DNA from 4 places in the Lelliottia sp. CFBP8978 genome. Region 1 is predicted to be linked to each of the others. Evidence: predicted binding sites of a transcription regulator. Region 1 holds the regulator's gene; each other region holds the start of a gene.

Region 1 (7,386 bases):
GACCCGGGCGGTTTTTTGCCCAGATAACATTATTAACCTCCTGATTCAGCACATCATTCTGATTTGCTTAACGCTGAACAAAGTGTGCGCTCTGGTGAGAAAGGCATCAATTAAGCGTAGAGCGGAATCATTAGCCTGAGAGTAATAATCCAGGTAAAGATTTGTGATCGAGATCAGTTCGCGCAGCCGGAAAACAGGCTAGACGAGACAGAAAGGGCTGAATCAGAGGTAAACACCCCTCGTTTTTCTTAAACAGAGTACACTTCGGCAGGTATAGTAAACGGCTGACAAGAATGAATATCGCATCGTTATGACTCACATCATCCCATCTGACTTCGACATCGCGAGTGACGAAAGCACTGCATTTGTTCCTATGCGCGGTGTGGCTAACCCGCACCTGCAAACCATGCTGCCGAGGCTGCTTCGTCGTCGATTGCAGTTTACCCCTCACTGGCAGCGCCTCGATTTGCCTGACGGCGATTTTGTCGATCTGGCCTGGAGCGAAGATCCTGAACAGGCGAAGCATAAACCGCGTCTGGTGGTGTTTCATGGTCTGGAAGGGAGTCTGCACAGCCCCTACGCCCACGGCTTGATCCATGCGACAAAACAGCGCGGCTGGCTCGGCGTGGTGATGCATTTTCGCGGATGCAGCGGCGAGCCCAATCGCCAGAAACGGATTTACCACTCCGGCGAAACCGAAGACGGGACCTGGTTTTTACGCTGGCTGGCCGACAGTTTTGGCCCCGCGCCAACGGCTGCCGTCGGCTATTCGCTGGGGGGCAACATGCTTGCCTGCCTGCTGGCAAAAGAGAGTGACGATATCCCGCTGGATGCGGCGGTGATTGTCTCTGCGCCCTTTATGCTTGAGCAGTGCAGTTACCATATGGAAAAGGGGTTTTCACGGGTCTATCAGCGCTACCTGCTGAATTTGCTCAAAGCCAATGCGGCGCGTAAGCTCAAAGCCTATCCGGACACGCTGCCAATTAGCCTGCAACAGCTGAAGCGTATGCGCCGTCTGCGTGAATTCGACGATCTGATTACGTCGAAGATCCACGGCTTTGCCGACGCGATAGATTACTATCGTCAGTGTAGCGCCATGCCGTTGCTGAATCAGATCACCAAACCGACGCTGATCATCCATGCCAAAGACGATCCGTTTATGGATCATCACTCCATTCCGGCGCCGGAACATCTGCCCGCCAACGTACAGTATCAACTGACTGAGCATGGCGGCCATGTCGGCTTTATCAGCGGCACATTACGACGGCCAAAAATGTGGCTGGAAGCGCGGATCCCCGACTGGTTAACCCCCTACCTGGAAGGCAAAAAATGATGATTCCCTGGCAGGATCTGGCTCCCGAAACGCTGGATAGCCTGATTGAAAGCTTTGTATTACGCGAGGGCACCGATTATGGTGAACATGAACGTTCGCTTGAGCAAAAGGTCGCCGATGTAAAACGGCAGCTACAAAGTGGCGAGGTGTTGCTGGTGTGGTCTGAACTGCACGAAACCGTCAACATCATGCCGCGCAATCAGTTTCGCGGTTGATTGTTCCATCTTTCCAGTCAGGGAGTTGCTATGTCCGCCAGACATCCGGTTATTGCCGTTACGGGTTCAAGTGGTGCGGGAACCACCACCACCAGCCTCGCTTTTCGCAAGATCTTCGCCCAACTCAATTTGCATGCTGCCGAAGTTGAAGGTGACAGCTTTCACCGCTATACCCGTCCGGAAATGGATATGGCGATTCGCAAGGCCCGCGATTCAGGGAAGCACATCAGCTATTTCGGCCCTGATGCGAACGATTTCGGCCTGCTGGAACAAACCTTTATTGATTACGGCCACACCGGTAAAGGTCAGTCGCGCAAGTATCTGCATACCTACGATGAAGCCGTCCCATGGAACCAGGTTCCGGGTACGTTTACGCCGTGGCAGCCGCTGCCGGAACCCACCGATGTCCTGTTCTACGAAGGATTGCATGGCGGCGTAGTGACACCCCAGCATGACGTGGCGCGCCATGTTGATCTGCTGGTGGGCGTGGTGCCGATTGTCAATCTGGAGTGGATCCAGAAGCTGACCCGTGACATGAGCGAACGCGGCCATTCCCGTGAAGCGGTGATGGATTCTGTCGTGCGCTCAATGGAAGATTACATCAACTATCTGACACCACAGTTTTCACGAACCCACATCAACTTCCAGCGCGTTCCGACGGTGGACACCTCAAACCCGTTCGCAGCAAAAACCATTCCGTCACTGGACGAGAGTTTTGTGGTGATCCACTTCCGCAATCTGGAAGACATTGATTACCCCTGGCTGCTGGCGATGCTGCAGGGCTCATTTATTTCCCACATCAATACATTGGTGGTCCCGGGCGGGAAGATGGGTCTGGCGATGGAGCTGATTATGATGCCGCTGGTGCAGCGACTGATGGAAGGCAAGAAGATCGAGTAACCCTATTCCCTCTCCCCGTGCAGAGGGTCACGATGAGGGCATCGGTGCGCACGATGCCCCATCAGTCAGCCTTCGATCACATCATACGAATGCGTGATTTTCACCGCTTTTTCCAGCATTAACGCCACAGAGCAGTACTTCTCGGCAGAGAGATCGACCGCGCGGGAAACCGCCGCATCCTTCAGATCTTTCCCGGTCACGATAAAGTGCAAATTGATATGCGTGAACAGGCGCGGGGCCTCTTCGCGACGCTCGGAGGTCAGCTTCACTTCGCAGTCCGTCACCTCATGGCGACCCTTTTGCAGAATCGAAACCACGTCGATTGCGCTACAGCCGCCGGCGGCCATCAGCACAACTTCCATCGGGCTTGGCGCTTTATCACCGGAGTTACCATCCATCAAAATCTGGTGTCCGGAAGCGGATTCACCGAGGAACGTTAAACCTTCAACCCATTTCACACGCGCTTGCATATTCATTAACTCCGACGTTGCAATTTTCCGAACAGATTACGCGCGCGTTACAATTCTCGCAACGGAAGACGACCTGCGTCATGCTGAAGCGAGACACCAGGAGACACGCGGCGAAAGCTATGCTAAAACACTCTGGATGCTACAGTAATACATTGACGTTACACATGTATGCAGAGGACATCAAACATTACTGGCTGCGAAACAAAATGACAGCCGCATTCCCAGGTACGGGGAAGAATTCGATTGCAACCCCAGAGTCAGGATGCGATTTATGACTCTGGTGACAGCTTATAACAGAGGATAACAGCGCATGGTGCTTGGCAAACCGCAAACAGACCCGACTCTCGAATGGTTCTTGTCTCATTGCCACATTCATAAGTACCCATCGAAGAGCACGCTGATTCACCAGGGTGAAAAAGCGGAAACGTTGTATTACATCGTCAAAGGCTCGGTGGCAGTGCTGATTAAGGATGAAGAAGGGAAAGAAATGATCCTTTCTTATCTGAACCAGGGTGATTTCATCGGTGAACTGGGCCTGTTTGAAGAAGGCCAGGAACGTAGCGCCTGGGTACGTGCAAAAACCGCGTGTGAAGTCGCCGAAATCTCCTACAAGAAATTCCGTCAGTTGATCCAGGTGAATCCGGATATTCTGATGCGTCTTTCTTCGCAGATGGCTCGCCGCCTGCAGGTCACTTCCGAGAAAGTGGGTAACCTTGCCTTCCTGGACGTGACAGGCCGCATCGCACAGACATTGCTGAACCTGGCGAAACAGCCTGACGCCATGACCCACCCGGACGGTATGCAAATTAAAATTACCCGTCAGGAAATTGGTCAGATCGTCGGGTGTTCTCGTGAGACCGTTGGCCGTATCCTGAAAATGCTGGAAGATCAGAATCTGATCTCCGCCCACGGTAAAACTATCGTGGTTTACGGAACGCGTTAATTCCGGTCAGACGGCGTGCCATCGCAAGGTGTCACGCCGTTTTTGTCTCTGGCAACCATGTGGCGCAGGCTGATTTATCACCCGGAAGTTAACTACGCACTTCGGCAAACGCTGGTGTTATGTCTCCCCGTGGCTGTCGGTCTGATTCTCGGCCAACTGCAACATGGTCTGCTGTTCTCTCTCGTGCCTGCCTGCTGTAACATCGCCGGTCTGGACACCCCGCATAAGCGCTTTTTCAAACGTCTGATTATTGGCGGCAGTTTGTTTGCCGGTTGCAGCCTCGCCGTGCAGCTCTTACTTGCCCGCGACATTCCTCTGCCGCTGATTTTAACCGTGCTGGCGATGACGCTCGGCGTCACCGCGGAGATCAGTTCGCTTCATGCGCGCCTGCTGCCCGCATCGCTCATCGCCGCGATTTTCACCCTTAGCCTTGCCGGAAATATGCCCATCTGGGAGCCGCTGCTGATCTATGCCCTCGGCACGTTGTGGTACGGATTGTTCAACTGGTTCTGGTTCTGGATGTGGCGCGAACAGCCCTTACGCGAATCCCTGAGCCTGCTGTACGTCCAGCTCGCGGAGTATTGCGAAGCAAAATACACCTTGCTGACGCAACATACCGATCCGGAAAAGTCGCTGCCGCCGCTGCTCACTCGCCAGCAAAAGGTGGTGGATCTGATTAGCCAGTGCTACCAGCAGCTCCATATGCTGGCCGCCAATAAGAATCATGAATACAAGCGGCTGCTGCGCACGTTTCAGGTCGGGCTGGATCTTCAGGAGCATATTTCCGTCAGCCTGCATTATCCTGCCGAGGTGCAAAAACTGGTGGAGCGCAGCCACGCCGAAGCGGTGATCCGCTGGAATGCGCAAACGGTCGCCGCGCGCCTGCGGGTACTGGCTGACGATATTCTGTACCACCGCTACCCCACGCGCTTTACGATGGAAAAACAGCTGGGCGCGCTGGAGAAAATCGCACGTCAGCATCCGGACAATCCGGTCGGGCAGTTCTGCGCCTGGCACTTTAGCCGCATCGCGCGCGTGCTCCGCACCCAGCGCCCCCTCTATTCCCGCGACCTGATGGCCGATAAGCAAAAACGCCTGCCGTTGCTGCCAGCGTTAAAAAGCTATTTGTCCCTGAAATCCTCGGCCCTGCGCAATGCGGCGCGGATCAGCGTAATGCTCAGCATTGCCAGCCTGATGGGCATGGCGCTGCATCTACCGAAACCCTACTGGATTTTAATGACGGTGCTGTTTGTCACGCAAAATGGCTACGGCGCCACCCGCGTGCGGATCCTGCACCGGGCAGCGGGCACGGTCGCAGGACTGGTGATTGCTGGCATAACGCTGCACTTCCACGTACCGGACGGCTTCGCCCTGGCAGGAATGCTGGTGATCACCCTCGTGGGTTATCTGATTATCCGCAAAAACTACGGCTGGGCGATGGTCGGATTTACCGTCACGGCGGTGTATACCCTGCAATTGCTCACGCTGAACGGCGAACAGTATATTGTCGCGCGACTGGTGGATACGTTGATTGGCTGTCTGATCGCCTTTGGCGGCATGGTCTGGCTGTGGCCCCAGTGGCAGAGTGGGCTGTTGCGACAGAATGCGCACGATGCGCTGGAGGCCGATCAGCAGGCGATTCGCCTTATTCTGAGCGACGATCCGCAGCCTTCCCCGCTGGCCTATCAGCGCATGAAGGTCAATCAGGCCCATAACGCGCTGTTTAACTCCCTCAATCAGGCGATGCAGGAGCCGGGCTTTAATTCCCATTATCTGGCGGATATGAAGCTGTGGGTCACCCATAGCCAGTTTATCGTCGAGCATATCAATGCCATGACCACGCTGGCACGCGAGCATGCGATGCTGACGCCGGACCTGGCGCAGCGCTATTTGCAGTCGTGTGAAATTGCGCTGCAGCGATGCCAGCAGCGTCTGGAGTATGACGCGCCGGGGGAATCCGGAGACTCTAACATTCTTGAAGCACCGGAAACGCTCACCTGGGGCCCTATGAGCACGCTGGAACAGCATTTACAGCGCGTTCTGGGACATCTGAACACCATGCACACCATTTCGTCGGTCGCATGGCGTCAGCGCCCGCATCACGGCATTTGGCTGACGCGGATTATGCGCCGTAAGGCGTCGTAAGTTTTGCGGCTCCGTATTCCGGGACAAAACCAAGCCGCTACCTGGCGACTCCATTAGCCCTGAACGATCTTCTTCACCGCACTGGCAAAACGCGTCATCCCGGCTTCGATATCCTGCTCTTCCACCACCAGCGACGGCGCAAAGCGCATTACATCTGGGCCGGCATTCAGTACCATCACCCCTTCGTGCGCAGCCGCATGGAGGAAGTCACGCGCGCGGCCTTTATACTGCGGCTTCAGTTCCGCACCGACTAACAGTCCCATGCCGCGAATATCGCTGAACACGTCGTACTGTGCGTCGATCTTCTGAAGATGCTGCACAAACTGCTCGCGCTTCGCGTTGACGCCGTTCAGCACTTCCGGGGTGTTGATAATATCGAACGCCGCTCCGGCAATCGCGCACGCCAGCGGGTTGCCGCCATAAGTGGAACCGTGAGAGCCGACGTGGAAGGCTGATGCGATCTCTTGCGTCGTCAGTACGGCGCTCACCGGGAAACCGCCGCCCAGGGCTTTCGCACTGGTCAGAATATCCGGCGTTACACCATAGTGCATATACGCAAACAGATCGCCGGTACGCCCCATTCCACTTTGCACCTCATCAAACACCAGCAGCGCCTGATGCGCATCGCACAGCGCGCGCAGGCCTTTCAGGAACTCTGGCGTTGCGGCGGTTACGCCGCCCTCACCCTGGATCGGCTCCACCACTACCGCGCAGGTGTGATCGTCCATCACGGCTTTTACGGCATGCAGATCGTTAAATGGCACATGGATAATATCGGCCGGTTTCGGGCCGAAACCGTCAGAGTATTTCGGCTGCCCACCCACGGAGACCGTGAACAGCGAACGGCCGTGGAACGCATTGTGGAACGCGATAATTTTGCTTTTATAGGGGCTGTGGCGAGTGGATGCGTAATAGCGCGCCAGTTTGAAGGCGGTTTCGTTGGCTTCGGTGCCGGAGTTCATAAACAGCACGCGCTCGGCAAACGTCGCGTCGATCATCTTGCGGCCCAGACGCAGCGCCGGTTCATTGGTAAATACGTTGCTGGTATGCCACAACGTTTCGCCCTGGGTTTTTAGCGCGTCGACCAGGGCAGGATGGCAATGCCCCAGCGCCGTCACTGCAATACCGCCCGCAAAATCCACGTACTCTTTGCCCTGCTGATCCCATACCCGGCTACCTTTGCCTTTAACCGGGATAAACTCCGCCGGTGCATAAATTGGCAGGATCACTTCGTCGAATGTTGCGCGTGTAATTGCAGATTGCTCAGTTGCCATGTCATGCCCATCCATTTTATGTCACATTTTTAGTGAGAATATAATCACAAAATATGCATAAAAAATCACAACAAGGCAATAAAAATTCAGCGATTGACGAAATTGG
Region 2 (7,386 bases), 410 kb from region 1:
AAGCGGATCGCCTGCTCGATGCCCTGCTGACCGGTGAGCTCGTACCCCACCACTTCACTGGAAAACAACATAATAAAGCAGCGACGTCGGTCGGCGAGCGCAACGCGCATCAGTGCCAGACAAAATGCTTTGGCACATTGCTCATTAAAGCCGCCCATCGAACCGGATGTATCCACACAGACGATGAATGGCCCGCGAGGCTGCTCGTCAAAATCCTGATGGATAACCGGGCGCTGGCTGATTTTTTCTCGCCATGATTCACCGTGCAGGCGATAGGTCAGAAGCTGTTTCTCCACCAGCCGCCGATAGAATTCATATTCAAGCTCGGTCATCCCCAGCGTCGCAAGCTCTGTCGGCAGTAGCCGCAGGATATCATCGCTCTGCTGTAGCCCGTCCACCTGCTCCGGCACGGTCGCGGGTTCGCGCACCAGCGTGCGGAAGGTTTCCATTGGCGCATCTTTTTTGGGTACAGACTTCGCTTCTCGTGAGCGGCCAAGCTGTTCTGCAAGCTGCATCAGCTCGGGCTGCTGCGCCAGAAAATCACCGTATTTAACGATCAGCTGATAATCACCGCGCCGGATTTGCCCGGCACTCATATCCCAAAGACGACCGGCGGAATTTTCGTTTTCCACCAGTACCTGTTCCAGCTGACCGCTTAGGGTCATACGTTCCTGTACTTCACTGAGCAACTGTTCGCGCTCTTCTTCCAGTAGCTGCTGGTTAAGCGAGGTGGTTTGTACCACCAGACTCAGCCGCCAGCGCTGTAAGAACAGGGTGTGCAGCGCAGGAGTAAAAGTGGCGTTGTCCGATACCAGCTTGCGGGCCTGGGAAGCGTAAGGAGAATGTACTTTATCGAGTAGCGTCAGGATCTGCGGGAGCTGGACGATAAACTGAGGGGTGGAAAGCCGCTGGCATTGCTGATAACACGCCACCTCTTCGGTCAGTTCCGGCGGAACTTCCGTCTCTCTAAGCCGTTGACGAAGCGTGTCGCGCCAGCGCGGTAAATCGTCGGTGACGGCTTTTTTAATGCGCGGAAACTTTTCAAAGAATGCTGCCAGCTGGGGAGAGGCCAGTAAGGTCAGAAGGACCTCTTCGATCAACCCTTCTTCCCCGACCGCCAGCATGACGTTGAGCGTATCCAGCGTCAGCATTGACGCGCCTGTTTGATCTGCGCGCTGACATCCTGCAGGCTGGCTTCAATTCGGCCTAGCCAGTCGCTATGAATAAAGAGGCATTTTTGCTGCTCGCTGAAGCGCGTATGCTGCTGATGCCATTCATTATCCAGCGCGTCGAGTTGCTGTTTAATTTCTTCCGGAACGTTGTCCGAGGCGGTCCCCGGTAGCGCGAGGCGAGAACCTTGCAAACTCACATCGCGGATCACCAGGTGCAAACTGGTGTCCACTTCCAGATTCAGTATTTGAGCAAAGCCCGTTCCGTTTAATTTCCCGCGGATTTCGCCACTCTTGTCCAGCCACTGTGCCAGCGCTTCGCGCTCAACGGTAATGTGAACAACCTGCATATCGTGGAGTTTCAACGGCTGCTGCAGCAACAGCGTCAAAGAGCTTTCAGTCATCCCGGCGGGGAGTTCATAGTGCGGTTTGCGCGAGAACATGCCGCCGAGACGGCTCACCTTCAGCGCCGTTTTATCACTTTGCTGCTGCTGGAGCTGGATGCGGCGCTGGGTAATCGCACCCAGCTGGTTGAGCATCGCCTGCTGCCCCCAGGCGTGCCCGGTCATCAATATGTCCAGCTGCTGCTGCATCAGATTCATCCCTTCGCCATCGTGCCACAGACAATCTTTTAGCAGGATAAGATCGATGGGCGCGACGGATTCCCGTCCGCTGAACAGTGCGCTGGCCTGCAAAAGGCGAATGGCCTTTTTCCAGCGGCGGTCAGAGACATAAGGTGCAGAAGGCAGTAAATCCAGCTGTTGGCGCAGCATGTAGATCAGTTCAAATACGGCGTCAGGCAGTTTCACTTTCCCGATATCGATCTGCCATTGCTGATACTCTTCATCCGTCACCTGCAACGAAGGCGATACCGGGTTTTCGTTTTCATCCTGCTGGCTGATCAGCAGGGAGCGGAAGTTGGACTTATCCTGCACTTTATCCAGCCACAGGCGAATCAGCATTCGATCATAGAGTGCTTCGAGACTGCTGTCCGCCTCCGGCAGTTCGTTAGATGCCGCGACCAGCAGACGCATCGGAATTTTTTCTTCATAAGCGCCGTTACGAAAACGACGTTCGTTGATGGCGGTGAGCAGGGTGTTCAGGATGGCAGGCCCGGCTTTCCAGATCTCATCCAGAAAGACGATTTCTGCCTCGGGAAGATAGCCCGCCGTCAGACGCTGATAGCGACCTTCATCTTTTAACGCCTGAATGGAGAGGGGGCCGAACACCTCTTCAGGTGTCGAGAAACGAGTCATCAAATATTCAAAAGCGCGTGCATTCTGAAAGGCAAATTTCAGTCGGCGGGCAATCAGGCTTTTGGCAATGCCGGGCGGTCCCAGGAGGAACACACTTTCACCACTGAGCGCAGCGAGCAAACAGAGCCTGATGGCATGACTTCGTTCGAAAAGTCCTTTTTCCAGCGCGCTGCTAAGGCGGGAAATTCTTTCTGCTAATAGATGTGAGTGAGCCATAATAGGTTTGCGTCCTTTCGGCGGCGTTGCAGCTAATTGATGCGAGTATAGACGTTTCAGCATGGGCTGGTAATAGGCTGAAGTGTGGCGCTATTTTCTTTGCGCTACATTAATGCGGTTGCATTTAGGGGTACGATCTTGCGATTAATCGTGCATACTGTGCGCCTTTTTGTGCGCCAAGGGACTAAGCACACATTTGTTATATAGCGAAAAGACAAGTCTATGAGCACTGATAAGAAGCAATCATTAAGCGCAATAACGCTTGCGGCAATCGGGGTTGTGTACGGTGATATCGGCACCAGCCCGCTTTACACGCTTCGCGAATGTCTGTCCGGTCAGTTTGGTTTTGGTGTTGAGCGTGACGCCGTTTTTGGCTTTTTGTCACTCATCTTCTGGCTGCTGATCCTTGTCGTCTCCGTAAAGTATCTCTCTTTCGTCATGCGTGCAGATAACGCCGGTGAAGGTGGGATCCTGACGTTAATGTCCCTTGCCGGGCGCAATACATCGGCCAAAATGACCTCGTTCCTGGTGATTATCGGGTTGATCGGGGGCAGTTTCTTCTATGGAGAAGTGGTGATAACGCCTGCGATTTCGGTCCTCTCGGCGATCGAGGGGCTTGAGATTATCGCGCCGCAGCTTGAGACCTGGGTTGTTCCACTCGCCATTATTGTCCTTACCCTGCTGTTTATGATTCAGAAACATGGCACTGGGCTGGTGGGTAAGCTGTTTGCGCCGATTATGCTGGCCTGGTTCCTGATCCTGGCGGCGCTCGGGCTGCGCGGTATTCTTTCCAACCCGGAAGTGCTGCAGGCGCTGAACCCAATGTGGGCGGTCCACTTCTTCCTCGAATACAAAACCGTGTCGTTTGTCGCGCTCGGCGCTGTCGTGCTGTCGATTACCGGTGTGGAAGCGCTGTACGCAGATATGGGCCACTTCGGTAAGCTGCCGATTCGTCTGGCATGGTTCTCTGTTGTGCTGCCGTCTCTGGTGCTAAATTACTTTGGTCAGGGTGCGCTGCTGCTGAAAAATCCTGAAGCGATTAAGAACCCTTTCTTCCTGCTGGCACCTGACTGGGCGCTGGTACCGATGCTGATCCTCGCCACGCTGGCGACCGTTATCGCTTCTCAGGCGGTTATCTCAGGTGTGTTCTCTCTCACGCGTCAGGCGGTGCGTCTGGGTTATCTGTCTCCGATGCGAATTATTCATACCTCTGAGATGGAGTCCGGTCAGATCTACATTCCATTCATTAACTGGTTGCTCTACTTTGCCGTGGTGATTGTGATTGTCAGCTTTGAACACTCCAGCAATCTGGCCGCGGCGTATGGTATCGCGGTCACGGGAACCATGGTGCTGACGTCGATTCTCTCCACTACCGTGGCTTACCGAAACTGGCACTGGAACAAATTCCTGGTTGCACTGATTCTGGTTGGCTTCCTGTGTATTGATGTGCCGTTGTTCTCTGCGAACCTGGACAAAATTGTCTCTGGCGGCTGGCTGCCGCTGACGTTAGGTCTGTTGATGTTTGTGGTCATGACAACCTGGAAAAGCGAACGTTTCCGCCTGCTGCGTCGCATGCATGAGCACGGGAATTCTCTGGAAGCGATGATCGCGTCTCTGGAAAAATCCCCGCCGGTTCGTGTACCGGGTACGGCGGTTTATATGTCCCGCGCGCTGAATGTCATTCCGTTTGCGTTAATGCATAACCTAAAGCACAACAAGGTGCTGCATGAGCGAGTCATTCTGCTAACACTGCGAACCGAAGATGCGCCGTATGTACATAACGTACGTCGTGTGCAGATTGAACAGCTGTCTCCGACATTCTGGCGCGTGGTCGCGAGCTATGGCTGGCGCGAAACGCCGAACGTCGAAGAGGTCTTCCATCGCTGCGGTCTGGAAGGGCTGAGTTGCCGAATGATGGAGACGTCGTTCTTTATGTCCCATGAGTCGCTGATTGTCGGCAAACGCCCGTGGTATCTGCGCCTGCGTGGCAAGCTGTATCTTATCCTGCAGCGCAACGCCCTGCGCGCTCCCGATCAGTTTGAAATCCCACCTAACCGCGTGATTGAACTGGGGACGCAGGTCGAGATTTAAGCCTCCGTTCGGCCTGATGCCCTCACCCCAACCCTCTCCCACAGGGAGAGGGCGCAATCATAAAAAACGGTAACCCTCTGGTTACCGTTTTGCATTTATTTCCCCTCCGCATTTCACTTAGCGAAACGTTTCGATGTTGATCACAATTCTGTTACTTCATGATGGTTTTCTGACCACTCTTGCGACTACACTTGTTGTTAGCGAAACGTTTCGCTAGTGGAGCAAGAAAATGAAGAAAGGCACGGTACTCAATTCTGAAATCTCATCGGTTATTTCCCGTCTTGGGCATACCGATACGCTGGTGGTTTGCGATGCAGGCTTACCGGTTCCGCGCAGCACAACCCGTATTGATATGGCGTTAACGCAGGGTGTGCCCTCGTTTATGCAGGTACTGGATGTGGTGACAGCGGAGATGCAGGTTGAGACGGCCATTCTCGCGTCGGAAATCAAACAACATAATCCGCAACTCCACGAAACGTTGCTCACTCATATCGAGCAACTGCAACAACACCAGGGAAACACCATAGAAATTCGTTACACCACGCATGAACAGTTCAAACGACAAACCGCAGACAGTCAGGCGGTGATTCGCAGCGGGGAGTGTTCCCCGTATGCGAATATCATTCTCTGTGCTGGCGTCACGTTCTGAGGCCATCATGGACGCATTATTGCAACTCAAAGGGATCGATAAATCGTTCCCGGGCGTAAAAGCCCTCTCCGGTGCAGCGTTAAACGTTTACTCCGGGCGCGTTATGGCGCTGGTGGGCGAAAACGGTGCCGGTAAATCCACGATGATGAAAGTGCTGACCGGTATCTATGCACGTGATGCTGGTTCGCTGCTCTGGCTGGGGAAAGAAACCACCTTCACCGGACCTAAATCCTCTCAGGAGGCCGGGATCGGCATTATCCATCAGGAATTGAATCTCATCCCGCAGCTTTCCATCGCGGAAAACATCTTCCTGGGCCGTGAATTCGTTAACCGTTTTGGCAAAATCGACTGGAAACAGATGTATGCCGAGGCGGACAAACTGCTGGTGAAGCTCAATTTGCGCTTCAAGAGCGATCGTCTGGTGGGCGACTTGTCTATCGGCGATCAGCAGATGGTCGAAATCGCCAAAGTGCTGAGCTTTGAGTCGAAAGTCATCATTATGGATGAACCGACCGACGCCCTGACTGATACCGAAACGGAATCCCTGTTCCGCGTGATCCGCGAGCTGAAATCCCAGGGGCGCGGGATCGTCTATATTTCCCACCGCATGAAAGAGATCTTCGAGATTTGCGATGACGTGACGGTTTTCCGCGACGGGCAATTCATTGCCGAGCGCGAAGTCTCCTCGCTGACCGAAGATTCGCTGATTGAGATGATGGTGGGGCGTAAGCTGGAAGAACAATATCCGCGTCTCGACAAAACGCCGGGCGCGGTCCGCCTGAAAGTCGACAATCTGTGTGGGCCGGGCGTAAACGATGTCTCCTTCACGCTGCGTCAGGGCGAAATCCTTGGCGTGGCCGGGCTGATGGGGGCCGGGCGTACTGAGCTGATGAAAGTCCTCTACGGCGCACTGCCGCGCAGCAGCGGTTACGTCACTCTCGACGGACATGAAGTAGTTACCCGTTCTCCACAGGATGGGCTGGCGAATGGCATTGTTTATATCTCCGAAGACCGTAAACGCGACGGCTTAGTGCTGGGCATGTCGGTTAAAGAGAATATGTCACTCACCGCTCTGCGCTATTTCAGCCGCAGCGGCGGCGGCTTAAAACATAAAGATGAACAGCAGGCGGTGAGTGATTTTATCCGTCTGTTTAATGTGAAAACGCCATCAATGGAACAGGCTATCGGCCTGCTGTCGGGGGGGAATCAGCAGAAAGTGGCGATTGCCCGTGGCCTGATGACGCGCCCAAAAGTGCTTATCCTCGATGAACCAACTCGTGGCGTTGACGTTGGTGCAAAGAAAGAGATTTATCAGCTGATCAACCAGTTCAAGGCTGACGGTCTGAGCATCATTCTGGTTTCATCCGAGATGCCAGAAGTGTTAGGTATGAGCGATCGCATTATGGTTATGCATGAAGGGCATCTCGGCGGTGAATTCACTCGCGAGCAGGCCACCCAGGAAGTTCTGATGGCTGCCGCTGTGGGCAAGCTTAATCGCGTGAATCAGGAGTAAGAAGATGACTACCCAGGCTGTTTCTGGTCGCCGCTATTTCACTAAGGCATGGCTGTTAGAACAAAAATCGCTGATCGCACTGCTGGTGCTGATCGCGATTGTGTCTACCATGAGCCCGAACTTTTTTACCGTCAATAACCTGTTCAATATCCTTCAGCAAACGTCCGTCAACGCCATTATGGCGGTGGGGATGACGCTGGTGATCCTGACGTCGGGAATCGATCTGTCCGTGGGTTCCCTGCTGGCACTCACCGGCGCGGTGGCGGCTTCGATTGTAGGGATAGAAGTCAATGCGCTGGTGGCTATTGCCGCCGCCCTGGCATTAGGGGCGGCCATTGGCGCTGTTACCGGGATGATTGTGGCGAAAGGTCGGGTACAGGCGTTTATTGCTACTTTGGTTATGATGCTGCTGCTGCGCGGTGTCACGATGGTGTACACCAACGGAAGCCCCGTCAATACCGGCTTTACCGACAATGCCGATCTGTTTGGCTG
Region 3 (7,386 bases), 580 kb from region 1:
GGCTTACTTCTGAAACGCTTTTTTTAAGCTGATTCGGGAAATCAGCTCAGTCAGGGAAAGGACCATCGTAGAACGCACAACCTGTTGATAACGAAGCTTTTGCATCGCATAGAGTTCAGGATCGCTGTTCTCAAAATGAGGCGCCGGCGGCAGGGCGGATACGCAGTGTAATTCGCCGAAGGGTCCGAGAATTTCATCGTCGGTAAAAGCGTACTCATTACCGTCGTGATTCAACTCTTCGCGCAGCGCCATCAACAGCTCTGCATCCTCGTATTCAGGCCGACTGAGTACGCCGAGGCCATAAATCAGCTTCAGGCGAACCGATAAATCGCCCAGCGGTCCGTCGCCGTCCAGTAACGGTTCTACAGCATATTTTACCGCGTAGTCGTCTTTGCGGAACACCTGAAGTACCAGAATGTTCACCGCCTCGGTCAGTAACTCCACGGCGGCAATCAGGAAACTTCGTACGGTTTTGCCAGCATTCAGACGCTCAAGCACACGATTTTCAAAGGCCTGGGTTTGTTCCATTATTGCCTGCATATCTGACAATCTGTCGTTCGGGCGCAGGATGACCTGCGCCTGATCCTGAATCATTTGGTTGCGTTATATGCGTTAACCGCCTCCACAACCACATCACTGTTGGCCTCAAGGCCCGATATTTCTGCCAGCGCGGCCTGTGGACCTTTGCCGTCGATAAGCTCAGCCAGCTCCAGCGCCTGCGGATCCTGCTCGCTGCGATAATGCATAGCGGCGGCGATCCCTTTGACCAGGTTAGCGTGTGGCAGGCCGTATTCCAGCGTACCCAGCAGCGGTTTAATCAGTCGGTCGCCCGCGCTCAGTTTACGCAGTGGCTGACGGCCAACGCGCTCAACGTCATCTTTCAGATACGGGTTTTCAAAACGACCGAGGATTTTCTGAATGTATGCCGCATGTTTTTCGGCATCAAAACCGTAGCGTTTGATCAGAACCGCGCCACTCTCTTCCATTGCACCTTTTACCACCGCGCGGATTTTCTCATCGAGAATCGCATCACGAATGGTCTGATGACCGGCCAATTTTCCGAGGTACGCGGTTATAGCATGCCCGGTGTTCAGCGTGAAGAGTTTGCGTTCGACAAATGCCATCAGGTTATCGGTTAACTCCATACCCGGGATGGTTGGCAGAGCGCCCTTGAACTGCGTTTTATCGACAATCCACTCACTAAAGGTTTCAACCGTGACTTCCAGCGGATCGTTAGTGGCTGATTCTGACGGTGGGACGATACGGTCCACGGCGGAATCCACAAAACCAACGTGCTCTTCGACCCAGGCTTTATCTTCGTCGGCGACGGCAGCCAGAACGTGGCCTTTCAGCTGCGTAGTGCCGCGCACCATGTTTTCACAGGCGATAATATTCAGCGGCGTCGTGATGCCCTGTGCTTTACGTTTTGCCAGGCCTTTTGCCACGGCAGGCGCGATGCGCTCAAGCACCACAGGTCCTACAGCGGTGGTCACCAGATCGACGCTCGCAATCAGGTCAATAACGTCGTCGCCAATGCTGCTGACGGCATTCACACCCGAGACGGTTTCAACCAGCTCGTTTTCGCCCACCACGTGAACCTGATAGCTATGACGGGCATTCAGGGCGTCGAGCACCACTTGATTCACATCGGCGAATGTCAGCGTAATGCCCGCGTCTGCCAGCAGTTTGCCGATAAAGCCACGACCGATATTACCTGCGCCAAAATGTAATGCTTTCATAGTATTAACCTTCATCAATGTTTTTACCCGAGAGGGCTGGGGTGAGGCATTTCCCTCACCCTAACCCTCTCCCAAAGGGAGAGGGAATAGACCGCACCCCTGTTTTATTTCCTCTCCTGTGGGAGAGGCAGGGGCGAGGGCGAACGTTACTTGTTCAGCAGGGCCAGCACTTCTTCTACGCTGGTGGTCTGCGCCAGGCGCTCAATGACCGATTCATCATCCAGCGCGTTGGTCAGGCTGGTAATCACCTGAATGTGCTCATTGTTGCGAGCGGCGATACCAATCACCAGTCGGGCGATATCGTCTTCTTCTTCACCGAAGCGAACGCCGTCTGGATACTGACAGAACACAACACCGGTTTTGAGAACGCGATCTTTGGCTTCCACGGTCCCGTGCGGAACCGCAATGGATTCGCCCAGGTAGGTTGGGGTCAGTTTCTCACGTTCCAGCATGGCATCAACATATTCAGGCTCAACGTAACCGCCTTTCACCAGTTGCTCGCCGGCAAAACGAATCGCTTCTTCTTTGTGGTTCGCGGTACGGCCAAGGAAGATGTTTTCCGCACCCAGTCTGAACAGGTGGCTGTCGTTCGCATCGAAACTGTCTTTCAGGCTGTCACGGACTTTCACTTCGTTCTCAGTGTGGCGCTGAGCAGCAATCAGACGCTCGGTCAGACTGGTGTACAGGCCGCTGTCGAGGAAGTTGGTCAGCGAAATATGCTGTGCCTGTGGAACCTGACGCATCGCTCGTTCTGTCAGATCGCGGTGCGTGATGACCAGGTCAACATCCGGCGGCAGGCTATTGATAGCACTGTTGGTGACGGAGATATGGCTCAGGCCCGCGTCCTGAACTTTTTTACGCAGCACGCCAGCACCCATTGCGCTTGAACCCATACCGGCATCGCATGCGACGATGATTTTACGCACGTGGCTCAGGTCGTTAGACACATCGCCCGCTGACAGCGGAGTTACCGCGCCTTTGGATTCGGCTTTCATGTCATGCATACGACGGGTCGCGGCTTCGATGTCGTCTTCTTCTTTCACTTTGCTGGTTTTCAGCAGGATAGCGGAGACAACGAAGGAGACCGCCATTGCCGCACAGATGGCTGCGATGTTGGCGAAGTACGCGCCTTTTGGCGTCATCGCCAGAACAGCAAGGATGGAACCAGGGGAAGCCGGTGAAACCAGACCACCGCCCAGCACGCTCAGAGTGAACACGCCAGTCATACCGCCGAGGATAACGGCCAGGATCAGACGTGGATTCATCAGAACATACGGGAAGTAAATTTCGTGGATACCACCCAGGAAGTGGATGATAGCCGCACCGCCAGCAGACTGCTTAGCACTGCCGCGACCGAAGAACATATACGCCAGCAGAACGCCCATACCCGGACCCGGGTTCGCTTCAATCAGGAAGAAGATAGACTTGCCGAGATCATGAGACTGCTGAATACCCAGCGGTGAGAAGATACCGTGGTTAATGGCGTTGTTGAGGAACAGGATTTTCGCCGGTTCAACAAAGATAGACGCCAGCGGCAGCATGTCGTGCGCCACCATGAAGTTAACGCCAGCCGCCAGCACTTTGGACAGCACTTCGACCGCAGGACCAATGCCGAGGAACGCCAGAATCGCCAGGATCATACCGATGATGCCAGCGGAGAAGTTGTTCACCAGCATTTCGAAGCCGGATTTGATCTTGCCATCAACCCAGACGTCAAAACGTTTAATTGCCCAGCCGCCCAAAGGACCGGCAATCATTGCGCCGAGGAACATCGGCATATCCGCACCGACAATCACACCCATGGTGGTGATTGCCCCGACCACGCCGCCGCGGTCTCCGCCCACCAGGCGACCACCGGTATAACCGATGAGCAATGGCAGGAGATACGTAATCATTGGGCCAACGAGTTTCGCCAGCGTTTCGTTCGGCAACCACCCTGTCGGAATAAATAACGCGGTGATAATACCCCACGCGATAAACGCGCCGATATTTGGCATCACCATGTTGCTCAGGAAGCGACCAAAGCTTTGCACTTTGATCTTGATATCGGATGACATAAAACACCCCTTCTTATGTTTACACTGAGGCTTGCGGCCCGAGGTTTATCGTTAATGTGCGGCGGCAGAGGTAGCCGAGCCCTGTTCTGATGGTGTGAAATCTGGCACTGAATCGTTCAACTGTCCAGACAGCGAAAATTTGTGTGATCTCAATCACGTAAATGTAGGGGGTGAGGATAAAAATGAAGTGATTCTGATCACAAAAATGGCGTCTAAAAAAAATACAGCGCGGCTAAATCAGTCCTTATTGACGCTTAAATGTGACTGGAATCACGTTTTGATGGGTCGGATTTGTTGGTGCTTTGTGATCGTCTTCACAATAAATTTTAAGGCAGAATTCTCCAGGTGTGATCATCGGCATATTCTGCTTTCTCATTTCAGCCAGGCTGTAACCTGTTCCTTATCACTTTCATCAGAACGTCATCCCTTAGTGTTATGGCGATAATGCTTAATACGAGTTAATCTGCTAATGTAAACTTAAGTCTATTATTATTCATGATATATTTTGTCACGCTATTAAACTTGCGTGCAGGTATTATAGAAACAATACTTCCCGGCTCCGGATTATATATTTTGATGCTATTGTTACTCATTATATTAATTTGGTTGCTTATCATTTTATTTAAATAGTTGAAGATGTTTTAGTGAGGCAAATATGTTTCTTAACTATTTTGCGCTGGGCGTATTGATTTTCGTTTTTCTGGTCATTTTCTATGGAATCATAGCCATCCATGATATCCCTTATCTGATCGCAAAGAAGCGCAATCATCCCCATGCCGATGCGATTCATACCGCGGGCTGGGTGAGCCTTTTTACGCTGCATATCATCTGGCCATTCTTATGGATTTGGGCGACGTTATACCAGCCGGAACGCGGCTGGGGCATGCAAAACCATGTCGTGCAGCCAGGGGAACAACCCAATATAGACGCGCTTTCTCAACGTGTTGCCGATCTTGAAAAGCGGCTTGCCGCTGCGACAACACCCGCAGATAAAAACAGGCCGGAGCGCTAATCATGGATCTGTTAATTATTTTGACCTATGTGGCCCTGGCGTGGGCAGTTTTTAAAATATTTCGTATTCCGGTCAATCAGTGGACACTTGCCACCGCCGCATTAGGGGGCGTGTTCATTGTGGCCGGACTTATTTTGTTAATGAACTATAACCACCCTTATACCTTTACGGCACAAAAAGCGGTTATTTCTATTCCGATTACGCCACAGGTTACCGGAGTCGTTAGCGAAGTCACCGATAAAAATAACCAGCTCATTAAAAAAGGTGACGTGTTATTTAAAATTGACCCGACTCGTTATCAGGCCAGAGTGAACAGATTGCACGCTGATTTGGTGACCGCGACTTTTAATATTGATGTGATGAAAGGGCAACTTTCAGAAGCGGAAGCGAATACCACCCGCGTCGCTGCCGAACGCGATCGGCTGTATAAGGATTTCCAGCGCTACTTGAAAGGGAGCCGGGCGAAGGTGAATCCGTTCTCCGAAAGCGATATTGATAACGCACGGCAAAACTATCTGGCGCAGGATGCGATGGTCAAAGCCTCCATCGCCGATCAGGCGCAGATCAAGAGCCAGTTGGACAGCATGGTGAATGGCGAGCAGTCGCAGATTGCCAGCCTGCGAGCGCAGCTGACAGAGGCAACGTACAATCTCGATCAAACGGTGGTCCGCGCCCCAAGCGATGGTTACGTTACCCAGGTGCTGATTCGCCCGGGGACCTATGCTGCCGCGCTCCCATTGCGCCCGGTCATGGTGTTTATTCCCGAACAGAAACGCCAGATTGTGGCGCAGTTCCGCCAGAACTCTCTGTTGCGTTTAAAGCCAGGCGACGACGCCGAAGTGGTGTTTAATGCTCTGCCCGGACAAGTCTTCCACGGCAAGTTGAGCACTATTTTGCCCGTGGTGCCCGGTGGCTCGTATCAGGCGCAAGGTTCGTTGCAATCGCTGTCGGTGGTTCCGGGGACAGACGGCGTGCTGGCGACAATCGATCTGGACCCAAACGCAGACGTTGACGCGTTACCGGACGGCATTTATGCCCAGGTCGCGGTCTATTCCGACCATTTCGCTCACGTCTCGGTGATGCGTAAAGTGCTGCTGCGAATGACCAGCTGGATGCATTACCTTTATCTCGACCATTAACCTTCTGCTTTTTTTGTTGCCTGATCCATACTTACACTTTTGTTGGCGTAAAGGATCAGGCAATGAAACTCATCGGCAGCTACACCAGCCCATTTGTGCGTAAAATTTCGATTCTCCTGCTGGAAAAAGGCATCACATTTGAATTTGTGAACGAACAACCGTATCAGGCTGAAAATGGTGTGGCGCAGTACAACCCCCTGGGCAAAGTCCCGGCGCTGGTCACTGATGAGGGTGAGTGCTGGTTTGATTCACCGATTATTGCCGAGTATATCGAACTGCTGGGGATTGCCCCGGCGATGATGCCGCGTGAGCCCAAAGCGGCGCTGGCGGTGAAGCAAATTGAGGCGTTAGCGGATGGCATTATGGATGCGGCGCTGACATCTGTGCGCGAGCAAGCGCGTCCGGCTGCGCAGCAATCTGAAGCCGAGCTGTTGCGCCAGCGTGAGAAAATTAGTCGCAGCCTCGACAGTTGCGAACAACTTTTGCGCGACGGCAAACTGCAAACCGATACCTTAAATCTGGCGACTATCGCTATCGCCTGCGCGATCGGCTATCTCAATTTTCGTCGCGTCTCACCCGGCTGGTGCGTGGAGCGGCCGCTGTTGGTGAAGCTCGCCGGGACCCTCTTCCAGCGCGAAAGCTTTGCCCGCACTGAACCGCCAAAGGCTTGATGCGGGTTATAACACTTCCTTTCTGTTAGTTGTACAATCCCACAGCATGTGACTCCCTCTCCCGTCGGGAGGGGGGAAGATATCCAACCGCCAGGCGTTTTAATGACTACTCATCGTTCCCTTTACAGCCAGATCCCTGCGACCGACCGTCTGCTTCGCGATCCCCAAATCACGCCCCTGCTTGAACAATCCGGGCATACCCGCATGGTGGCGCTCCTGAATGTGATGCAGGACGAAGCCCGCCAGCACATTCAGACGCAAAATACGCTGCCGCAGTGGTGCGAGGACTGGGCGAACGAGGTGGAGAAACGTCTGGCCACGCAAGCGCGGCATGCGTTGCGCCCGGTGCTCAATCTGACGGGAACGGTACTGCACACCAATTTAGGACGCGCTCAGCAGGCTGAAGAGGCAATCGACGCGGTGACGCAGGCGATGCGGTCGCCCGTGACGCTGGAGTACGACCTCGACGGCGCGGGGCGTGGGCATCGCGACCGGGCGCTGGCCGATCTCCTGTGCCAAATTACGGGGGCGGAAGACGCCTGCATCGTGAACAACAATGCGGCGGCGGTGTTGCTGATGCTGGCGGCGACGGCGAATGGCAAAGAGGTGGTAGTTTCGCGCGGCGAACTGGTAGAGATTGGCGGCGCGTTTCGCATTCCGGATGTTATGCGCCAGGCGGGATGCTCGCTGCATGAGGTCGGCACGACTAATCGCACCCATGCGAAGGATTATCGCGCCGCGGTTAACGAAAATACCGCGCTGCTCATG
Region 4 (7,386 bases), 960 kb from region 1:
TCTTTCTGAATCGCTTTCGCACGCGCCAGCGGCGTAATACCGTTTTCCCCCACCACGCTGCTGCTCATGCGCGCTTTCAGGCCAACGATGAAATCCGGGTGGCGTGCGACGGCCTGTTGTACCGCGTCGGCGTCGATATTGGCCATGTTCGCCAGTTCGTTCTGGGCGATCAGCCCCACGCGGGAAATGTTCAGCAGGGCAAAAACCTCGGTTGAGGCTTTGCGGGTAATTTCGTAGAAATCGTCCACGTCATCCGCACCGGTGCTGCCCGCGTCGACCACCGTGGTGACGCCTGTGGCAATCCCCACGCTATCCGGCTCGTCGTGGTAGATCGGGGAGTGGGGGTAACAGTGAACGTGGGAATCAATCCAGCCTGCGCTGACAAACACCTCGCCGTTCAGCTCGACCGTCTTGTGTGCGGGAGCGTCAATCTCGCCAAGCGCCGCGATCTTTCCGTCCTGGATGGCGATATCGCTCAGGGTATCGTCGGTAAGGCGCGCACGGCGCAGGAGTAAATCAAACATACCTGTCTCCTGATAAATCGGGCGCATTCGCGCCCGTGGAGGTTAAAGAGACACCGGGAACAGTGAACCTAAAATCATGGCACCGAGGATCGCGCCACCGGTAATCGGCTTCTGCCACAGGTAAAACAGCAGTGCGCCCACCAGCGAGCCGATACCAATCGGAATAGAAGCGGTCATCGCGCTGAGGATAATCAACGGGCCGAGGAAGCGCCCGGACGCGTTACCCGCGCCCATCATCACGTCCGCGCCATAGGTGGAGTCGCTCTGATTGATGGTGAATTTACGCGCCAGAATGATCAGATAGCCAATCGCCAGACCAATCACTAGCCCGGTGATCAGGGAAGCAATAAAGTTCGCCACCGGGAAGACAAAGCCAGCGCCCAGCAGTAGCGCCGGAACGCCCAGCCCTACGCCGGTCTGGATCGCGCCGCCAATGTCCAGAATCCCCACCAGCGATCCTTCAATGATGCGGGCAAACAGGAAGCTCGCACCGAAGGCCGCCACCGCGCCATAAACGCCGGTATCCATTCCCGCTTTCAGCATGGCGACGAACGCCACTTCGTTAAATGCGCCGATGCCGTACAGGTAGTACATGTGCGTCCCGGCAAAAACGCCGGACGAGAGCAGGCCAACGAAGATCGGGAACGACCAGTCGGCATACCAAAAACCTTTATTCTGTTCCATTTAGAGGCTCCTGTTATTTGCCGCTGAGCGAGCTGTGGATGAGTTCGAGCCAGTTCGGCACGGTGAGGTGGAAGGATTCGATCATCTTCATGTCAAAGCCGCGGAAGAAGCCGCTCAACACGAACAGCAGCACGATAGCCACCATCATCACTTTGGTGACGTGGTTCCAGCCGCTCTCTTCTACGCCTTTACCGATCAGAATGCCGAGCACCAGACCCGGTACGGCGTTGCCCATGATCAGCTGCGCTGCGCCGCCAAACACGGTCGCCCAGAAGCCGGACTTTTTGCCCGCATCAATGGCTGCCAGCCAGAAAATCACTGGCATCACGGTATTGACCAGCAGGTTTGCCGCCGGAACCAGCACCTTAACGGCAGTCACCTGAAGAGCCGCCGGAACGGACGACGCGGTGAGATTCAGGAAGGTGACCACGAACATGCCGATGATGCCGCAGGCAATCGCCATGCGCTTAGGATTGTGCAGCGTTTCGCCGACGTTGCGGTTTTTTAACATCAGCGCTGCCGCGCCCCAGTTAGGAATGATGCGATGGTCAACGTCCTGGGTGAATGCCCCCGCCGCCACCGACGATGCCCAGGCGTTGAAGAAGAAGCCTAATCCAAAAGAGAAGTGGGAAGCAGGGTCCCCTTCGCAGGAGTTCAGTTCCCCTAACGTACGAAACGCGCCCATACCCTGTGTGGTAGGCGCATGAAACATGCGTGCAGCCCCGGCGCCTACGCCGACGCCAACCAGGCCGCCGATGATGAGCGATTTTATTAAAATTATCAGGAACATTAGTCTGCCCTATTAGTAAGAATCAGCGTTGCGTGACAAAGTCCACCTTGTCGAGATTGATGGCGGTCACGTTGACGGTCACATCCAGCTCCACGCTGTAGGTGCGTCTTTCCCGGCGCAAAAAGAAGTACAGAAAGGCTTCTTTACGCACCGCTTCTTGCGCCTGAACAACCTGCACATCCTGTGGCTCAATACGCAGTAAGATATGCGGCGATGCGTTCATCACCGCGGCCTGAACGTGGTTGAGTGCGTCAGCAAAGGCGCGGGGTTTCATCTCGCCTTTGCCTTTGACTCTCACCGTGGTGGTGAAGTGTTCTTTCATATTCAGGCGCCGTGCTTCTTCTGCCACGCCTGCACCAGACGCTCACCCAGCTCTTCTTTGTCCATAAAGCCAAAGCCCAGCACGTTGCAGCCTTCGTTAATGGCGGTGACGCCCTCTTCCACTGAACGCATGCCGTATTTGGCTTTGTAGCCATATTTGGTTTGCGCGGTGATAGCACCTGCGCCACCGCTGCCGCAGAAGGAGATCCCGAAGGTGGCGTTTTCCGCTTTCATTACGTCGCCCAGTTTCATGTCTGCTGCCACGCCCGGTACGACCACCGCACGTCCGCCTGCTTTTTCAACGCCGATAGCCACTTTCTGGCCTTTGCCCAGACGATCGCCAATCACGACTGTAATTTGTTCCATGGTGTTGCTCCTTAAAGGTTGTCTTTCGCGACTTCAAAGTGAACGGAGAGCAGCCAGGCCTCTTCATCAGGAAGATTGCCAAACTGAGCGACCACTTCGCGGGCAAGCCGCATCGAATCTGCAGAAATTTCGTCGAACAGGTCGGCTTCTACCTCCGGCAGCGGCTCGCCGGTCACCGACCGGTGCGCCATCGCGCGAACGTGCGAAGTCAGCATTTGTACCTGTACGTCATTGGGGAGAATGTTGTGATGGCTGAGCAGGGCAAACACCTGCTTTAACATGGTATCGGCAAGCTGTTCAGTTTTGGCTGCCTGTTCCCCAACGTCGTTCATTACCGCTCCGTTAATCACTCGTCTTACCCCGTTAATGGCTCTGGGATAAAACTAACGCTGGAGGTTAAATGTTTGTAGCGAGTTGTTTTCCACTTCGAAGTGGAAAGGAGAGCGGCGCCAGTGATCTGTGCCACATAAATGCGTTGAATATGAATTATCGACTGTCTTTGCGTGATGAATATCACGCTATTCGGCGGTCAACTATCAGAAACCCAAGCGGAAATGTTTATCAGCGGATGGGCAAAATTGTGATGTGGATAAGGTTTACTTATACCGATGACCAACTTCAGAGGATCGCGAGGAAGTGCATGACTCCCCCGCGGGGTACTGATAAGAAGCAGCGCGTCGGTTAGCGATACTTTTTGTGGTAGGCGTTGCGCGTCGTCACGAACTCATCGGCCGCTGCCTGCGCCTCTTTCACTTTACCTTCGTTGGCAAGCTTCAGCGCGCCGTCAATCTGGCCGACCAGCACGTCAAAACCGTGGCGATAGTCTTTCATCTCTGCGCTGTCCGCCGCGCTGTTTTCCAGCTTAGGCGGCGTGGCTTTTTGCGCATCCAGCGCGGCGGTGCGCATTTTGGTCAATGCGTCTTTCATCTCTGCCGCATTATCCGTTTTTTGCACCACCTTCAGATTGGTACTGAGGGTATCCATATCGTCTTCAAGATCGGCGGCAAACGCAGAAGAACCAAGAATCAGCGTTGAAGCTGCGACGATCGCTAACAGATGTTTACGCATTGCTCACTTCCTTTTTTATTATTAACAATAAGCGCAATACCCTCAGTCATTCGGGCGACGGGACAAGGCGCTGCGCCTGGCCCTGTCGCCTGAAGTATGACGGGTATTACTGACCGGCGATTTTCATCTCCGGCAACAGCACTGAACCACACTGTATATTGCTGCGCGTTTCAATATCGTTACCAACCGTCACGATATTGCGCCACATATCTTTTAGATTTCCGGCGATGGTGATCTCGCTCACCGGATACTGAATTTCGCCATTTTCGACCCAGAAGCCCGCCGCACCGCGAGAGTAATCGCCGGTGATACCGCTCACGCCCTGACCCATCAGCTCGGTCACGACCAGCCCGGTGCCCATTTGCTTCAGCATCTGCTCAAAGCTCAGGCCCTGACCTTCAATGCGCCAGTTGTGGATCCCGCCCGCGTGACCGGTGCTTTTCAGCCCCAGTTTGCGCGCGGAGTAGTTGGTCAGCAGCCACTGAGTCAGCACGCCGTCTTTAATAATATCGCGACGCTCCGTGCGTACCCCTTCGCTGTCGAACGGCGTGGAGGCCAGGCCTTTCAACAGGTGAGGATGCTCTTCGATGGTCAGCCACTCCGGCAGGATCTGCGTGCCGAGGGCATCGAGCAGGAACGTTGATTTACGGTACACCGCCCCACCGGCAATCGCTCCCACCAGATGGCCAAAAAGACCGGTTGCCACTTCATTGGCAAAAATCACCGGGGCTTTCATGGTGGAGAGTTTGCGCGGCGATAAACGGGAAAGCGTGCGCTTCGCACACTCTTCACCGACCCACTCAGGCGACTGCAAATCTTCCATCGCACGACCAATGGTATAGGCGTAATCGCGCTCCATGTCGCCGTTCTCTTCGGCAATCACACAGCTGGAAAGAGAGTGGCGCGTGGAGCAGTAGCCCTGCAGCATGCCGTGGCTGTTGCCGAAGACTTTGATGCCGTAGTGGCTGTTAAAGCTGCCACCTTCGGTGTTGGTGATGCGCTTATCCGCTTTCAAAGAGGCTTGTTCAGCGCGTGCCGCCAGCTCGATCGCCTGGTCTGGTGAAATATCGGCAGGATGGAACAGATCCAGATCGGGGGCGTCGAACGCCAGCAGTTCTTTCTCCGCCACACCTGCGTAAGGATCAGGCGAAGTGTAGCGCGCAATATCCAGCGCCGCCTGCACGGTACGGGCAATCGCGTCCGGGCTGAGATCGGTCGAGGAGGCGCTCCCCTTGCGATTCTGGTGATAAACCGTAATCCCCAGCGCGCCGTCACTGTTAAATTCAACGTTTTCCACTTCACCAAAACGGGTACTGACGCCAATGCCCGTGGTTTTACTCACGGCTACTTCCGCACCATCGGATTGACCTGAAGCCAGCATCAGTGCTGTGGATACCGCTTCTTCGAGAATCTTACGCTGCGCTTCAACTTGTGAGGTTACTTTCATCGCAAATGCCATACTGTAAGAGATAGTTATCTGAAGTCTAACAGAGAACCGTTTTTCAGTGCGCGTCTTAACTGGTAACATTAGCCTCTTTTTTAAGGAGCCTGACATGACTAAGCAGCCCGACGACTGGCTCGACGACGTTCCCGGTGATGACATCGAAGACGAAGATGATGAAATCATCTGGGTCAGTAAAAGTGAAATTAAACGTGACGCCGAAGAGTTAAAACAACTTGGTGCGGAAATGGTAGAGCTGGGTAAGAACGCGCTGGATAAACTCCCGCTCGACCCGGATCTGCGCGGTGCCATTGAACTGGCCCAACGAATCAAAAAAGAAGGCCGCCGCCGCCAGCTTCAGCTGATCGGTAAAATGCTGCGCCAGCGTGACGTAGAACCCATTCGCCAGGCGCTGGATAAGCTGAAAAACCGCCACAACCAGCAGGTTGCGCTGTTCCATAAGCTTGAGCAGATCCGCGATCGTCTGGTTGATCAAGGCGATGAAGCGGTCGCAGAAGTGTTGAATCTGTGGCCAGATGCCGACCGCCAGCAGTTGCGTTCGCTTATCCGTAACGCGAAGAAAGAGAAAGAAGGGAATAAGCCGCCGAAATCTGCGCGTCTGATTTTCCAGTATCTGCGCGAACTGGCTGAAAACGAAGGTTAAGATTCAGAGCGCTTGTCCCCTCACCCTAACCCTCTCCCCAGAGGGGAGAGGGGATTGGCCGGTGCAGTTTTCTCCTCATACCTCTGGGGAGAGGAGACTGGCCGATGCGGTTTTCCTCCTCATCCCTCTGGGGATAAGGGACTGGCCGGTGCGGTTTTCCCCTCATACCTCTGGGGATAAGGGGCTGGCCGGTGCGGTTTTCCTCCCTCGTCCCTTGGGGATAAAGGGACGGCCGGTGCGATTTTCCCCTCGCCCCTCTGGAGATAAGGGACTGGCCGGTGAAGTTTTCCCCCTCATCCCTTGGGGTGAGGAGGCTAGCCGGTGCGGTTTTCCCCCTCGCCCCTTTGGGGAGAGGGTCGGGGTGAGGGGCAATCGTTACTCAGCGGCTTCCGCTTTCTTCGCCAGACCATCCAGCAGTTTCTGATGAATCCCACCAAAACCACCGTTACTCATCACCAGAATGTGATCGCCCGGCTGTGCCGTTTTGACGATCATCTCCGCCAGCGTATCGACGTCAGCATGCCAGTGCGCGGGCTGAATACACGCCTCGGCAACTTCGGCCACCTGCCACGGAATATGCTGTGGTTGCAGCAAGAAGACTTCATCGGCGCGACCCAAAGAAGGGGCCAGATCGTCTTTACAGATCCCCATTTTCATGGTGTTCGAGCGAGGTTCCAGCACGGCCAGAATGCGCGCTGTTCCACCCACTTTACCGCGTAATGCCGCAAGCGTTGCCAGAATGGCCGTCGGATGATGGGCAAAATCGTCGTACACGGTGACGCCGTTGGCTTCGCCGCGCAGCTCAAGACGACGACGGGCGTTGATGAAGGAACACAGCGCGTTTGCCGCATCAGCTGGCAGTACACCGACATGACGCGCCGCAGCAATCGCCATCAGGCCATTGTGCATGTTATGTTCGCCGACCAGTTCCCACTTCACTTCGCCGACTTTCTCGCCGTCCAGCCACACTTCCCACTCGGACGCATCGGTGGTCAGCTTCTTCGCCTGCCAGTGACCCTGCTCACCCACCAGCTCCTGTTCGCTCCAGCAGCCCATCGCCATCGTCTGCTTCAGGTTGATGTCATTCTCAGGATAAATGATACGGCCCTGGCCCGGCACGATACGCACCAGATGGTGGAACTGTTTCTGAATGGCCTTCAGATCGTCAAAGATGTCCGCGTGATCGAACTCAAGGTTGTTGAGGATCAGCGTGCGCGGGCAGTAATGCACAAATTTAGAGCGCTTATCGAAGAACGCGCAGTCGTACTCATCGGCTTCAATCACAAAGAATGGGCTATCGCCCAGACGCGCGGAGACCTCGAAATTCCCCGGCACACCACCGATGACAAAGCCGGGCTTGTAGCCGCAGGCTTCAAGAATCCAGGTCGCCATTCCGGCGGTAGTGGTTTTACCGTGCGTACCGGCCACCGCAACGACCCAACGATCGCGGAGAATGAAATCATGCAGCCACTGCGGACCGGACATGAAAGGAATGTTGCGCTCCAGCACGGCTTCGACACACGGATTC

The links. The regulator CRP, encoded in region 1, controls carbon source genes, mostly activating them, when cyclic AMP is high. The targets are predictions, from matches to a motif close to ATGTGANNNNNNTCACAT.
Region 2: rbsD (D-ribose pyranase) is a predicted target of CRP. The motif match lies at 4,861-4,878, and genes of this name have one in related genera.
Region 3: SOM82_RS00595 (PTS mannitol transporter subunit IICBA) is a predicted target of CRP. The motif match lies at 3,982-3,999, and genes of this name have one in related genera.
Region 4: SOM82_RS02370 (glycine dehydrogenase) is a predicted target of CRP. The motif match lies at 3,136-3,153, and genes of this name have one in related genera.

The regions. Positions count from the first base shown of each region.
Region 1 is NZ_CM188253.1:4,040,367-4,047,752, forward strand. Features, by position in the region: gene mdcA (malonate decarboxylase subunit alpha) at 1-30, opposite strand, end outside; gene SOM82_RS19060 (hydrolase) at 311-1,333, shown strand; gene SOM82_RS19065 (YheU family protein) at 1,330-1,548, shown strand; gene SOM82_RS19070 (phosphoribulokinase) at 1,579-2,448, shown strand; gene SOM82_RS19075 (OsmC family protein) at 2,514-2,918, opposite strand; gene crp (cAMP-activated global transcriptional regulator CRP) at 3,229-3,861, shown strand; gene SOM82_RS19085 (YccS/YhfK family putative transporter) at 3,919-6,006, shown strand; gene argD (bifunctional acetylornithine/succinyldiaminopimelate transaminase) at 6,060-7,280, opposite strand; gene pabA (aminodeoxychorismate synthase component 2) at 7,367-7,386, opposite strand, start outside.
Region 2 is NZ_CM188253.1:4,451,764-4,459,149, reverse strand. Features, by position in the region: gene viaA (ATPase RavA stimulator ViaA) at 1-1,151, opposite strand, end outside; gene ravA (ATPase RavA) at 1,145-2,641, opposite strand; gene kup (low affinity potassium transporter Kup) at 2,864-4,732, shown strand; gene rbsD (D-ribose pyranase) at 4,962-5,381, shown strand; gene rbsA (ribose ABC transporter ATP-binding protein RbsA) at 5,389-6,894, shown strand; gene rbsC (ribose ABC transporter permease) at 6,899-7,386, shown strand, end outside.
Region 3 is NZ_CM188253.1:127,400-134,785, forward strand. Features, by position in the region: gene mtlR (mannitol operon repressor MtlR) at 4-594, opposite strand; gene mtlD (mannitol-1-phosphate 5-dehydrogenase) at 591-1,739, opposite strand; gene SOM82_RS00595 (PTS mannitol transporter subunit IICBA) at 1,886-3,796, opposite strand; gene SOM82_RS00600 (DUF3302 domain-containing protein) at 4,452-4,808, shown strand; gene SOM82_RS00605 (HlyD family secretion protein) at 4,811-5,947, shown strand; gene SOM82_RS00610 (glutathione S-transferase) at 6,010-6,618, shown strand; gene selA (L-seryl-tRNA(Sec) selenium transferase) at 6,721-7,386, shown strand, end outside.
Region 4 is NZ_CM188253.1:505,242-512,627, reverse strand. Features, by position in the region: gene SOM82_RS02395 (amidohydrolase/deacetylase family metallohydrolase) at 1-524, opposite strand, end outside; gene SOM82_RS02390 (DUF4310 family protein) at 567-1,208, opposite strand; gene SOM82_RS02385 (DUF4311 domain-containing protein) at 1,222-1,998, opposite strand; gene SOM82_RS02380 (DUF4312 family protein) at 2,021-2,320, opposite strand; gene SOM82_RS02375 (SFCGS family glycine-rich protein) at 2,323-2,685, opposite strand; gene SOM82_RS02370 (glycine dehydrogenase) at 2,697-3,035, opposite strand; gene cybC (cytochrome b562) at 3,367-3,753, opposite strand; gene pmbA (metalloprotease PmbA) at 3,860-5,212, opposite strand; gene yjgA (ribosome biogenesis factor YjgA) at 5,307-5,858, shown strand; gene mpl (UDP-N-acetylmuramate:L-alanyl-gamma-D-glutamyl-meso-diaminopimelate ligase) at 6,234-7,386, opposite strand, start outside.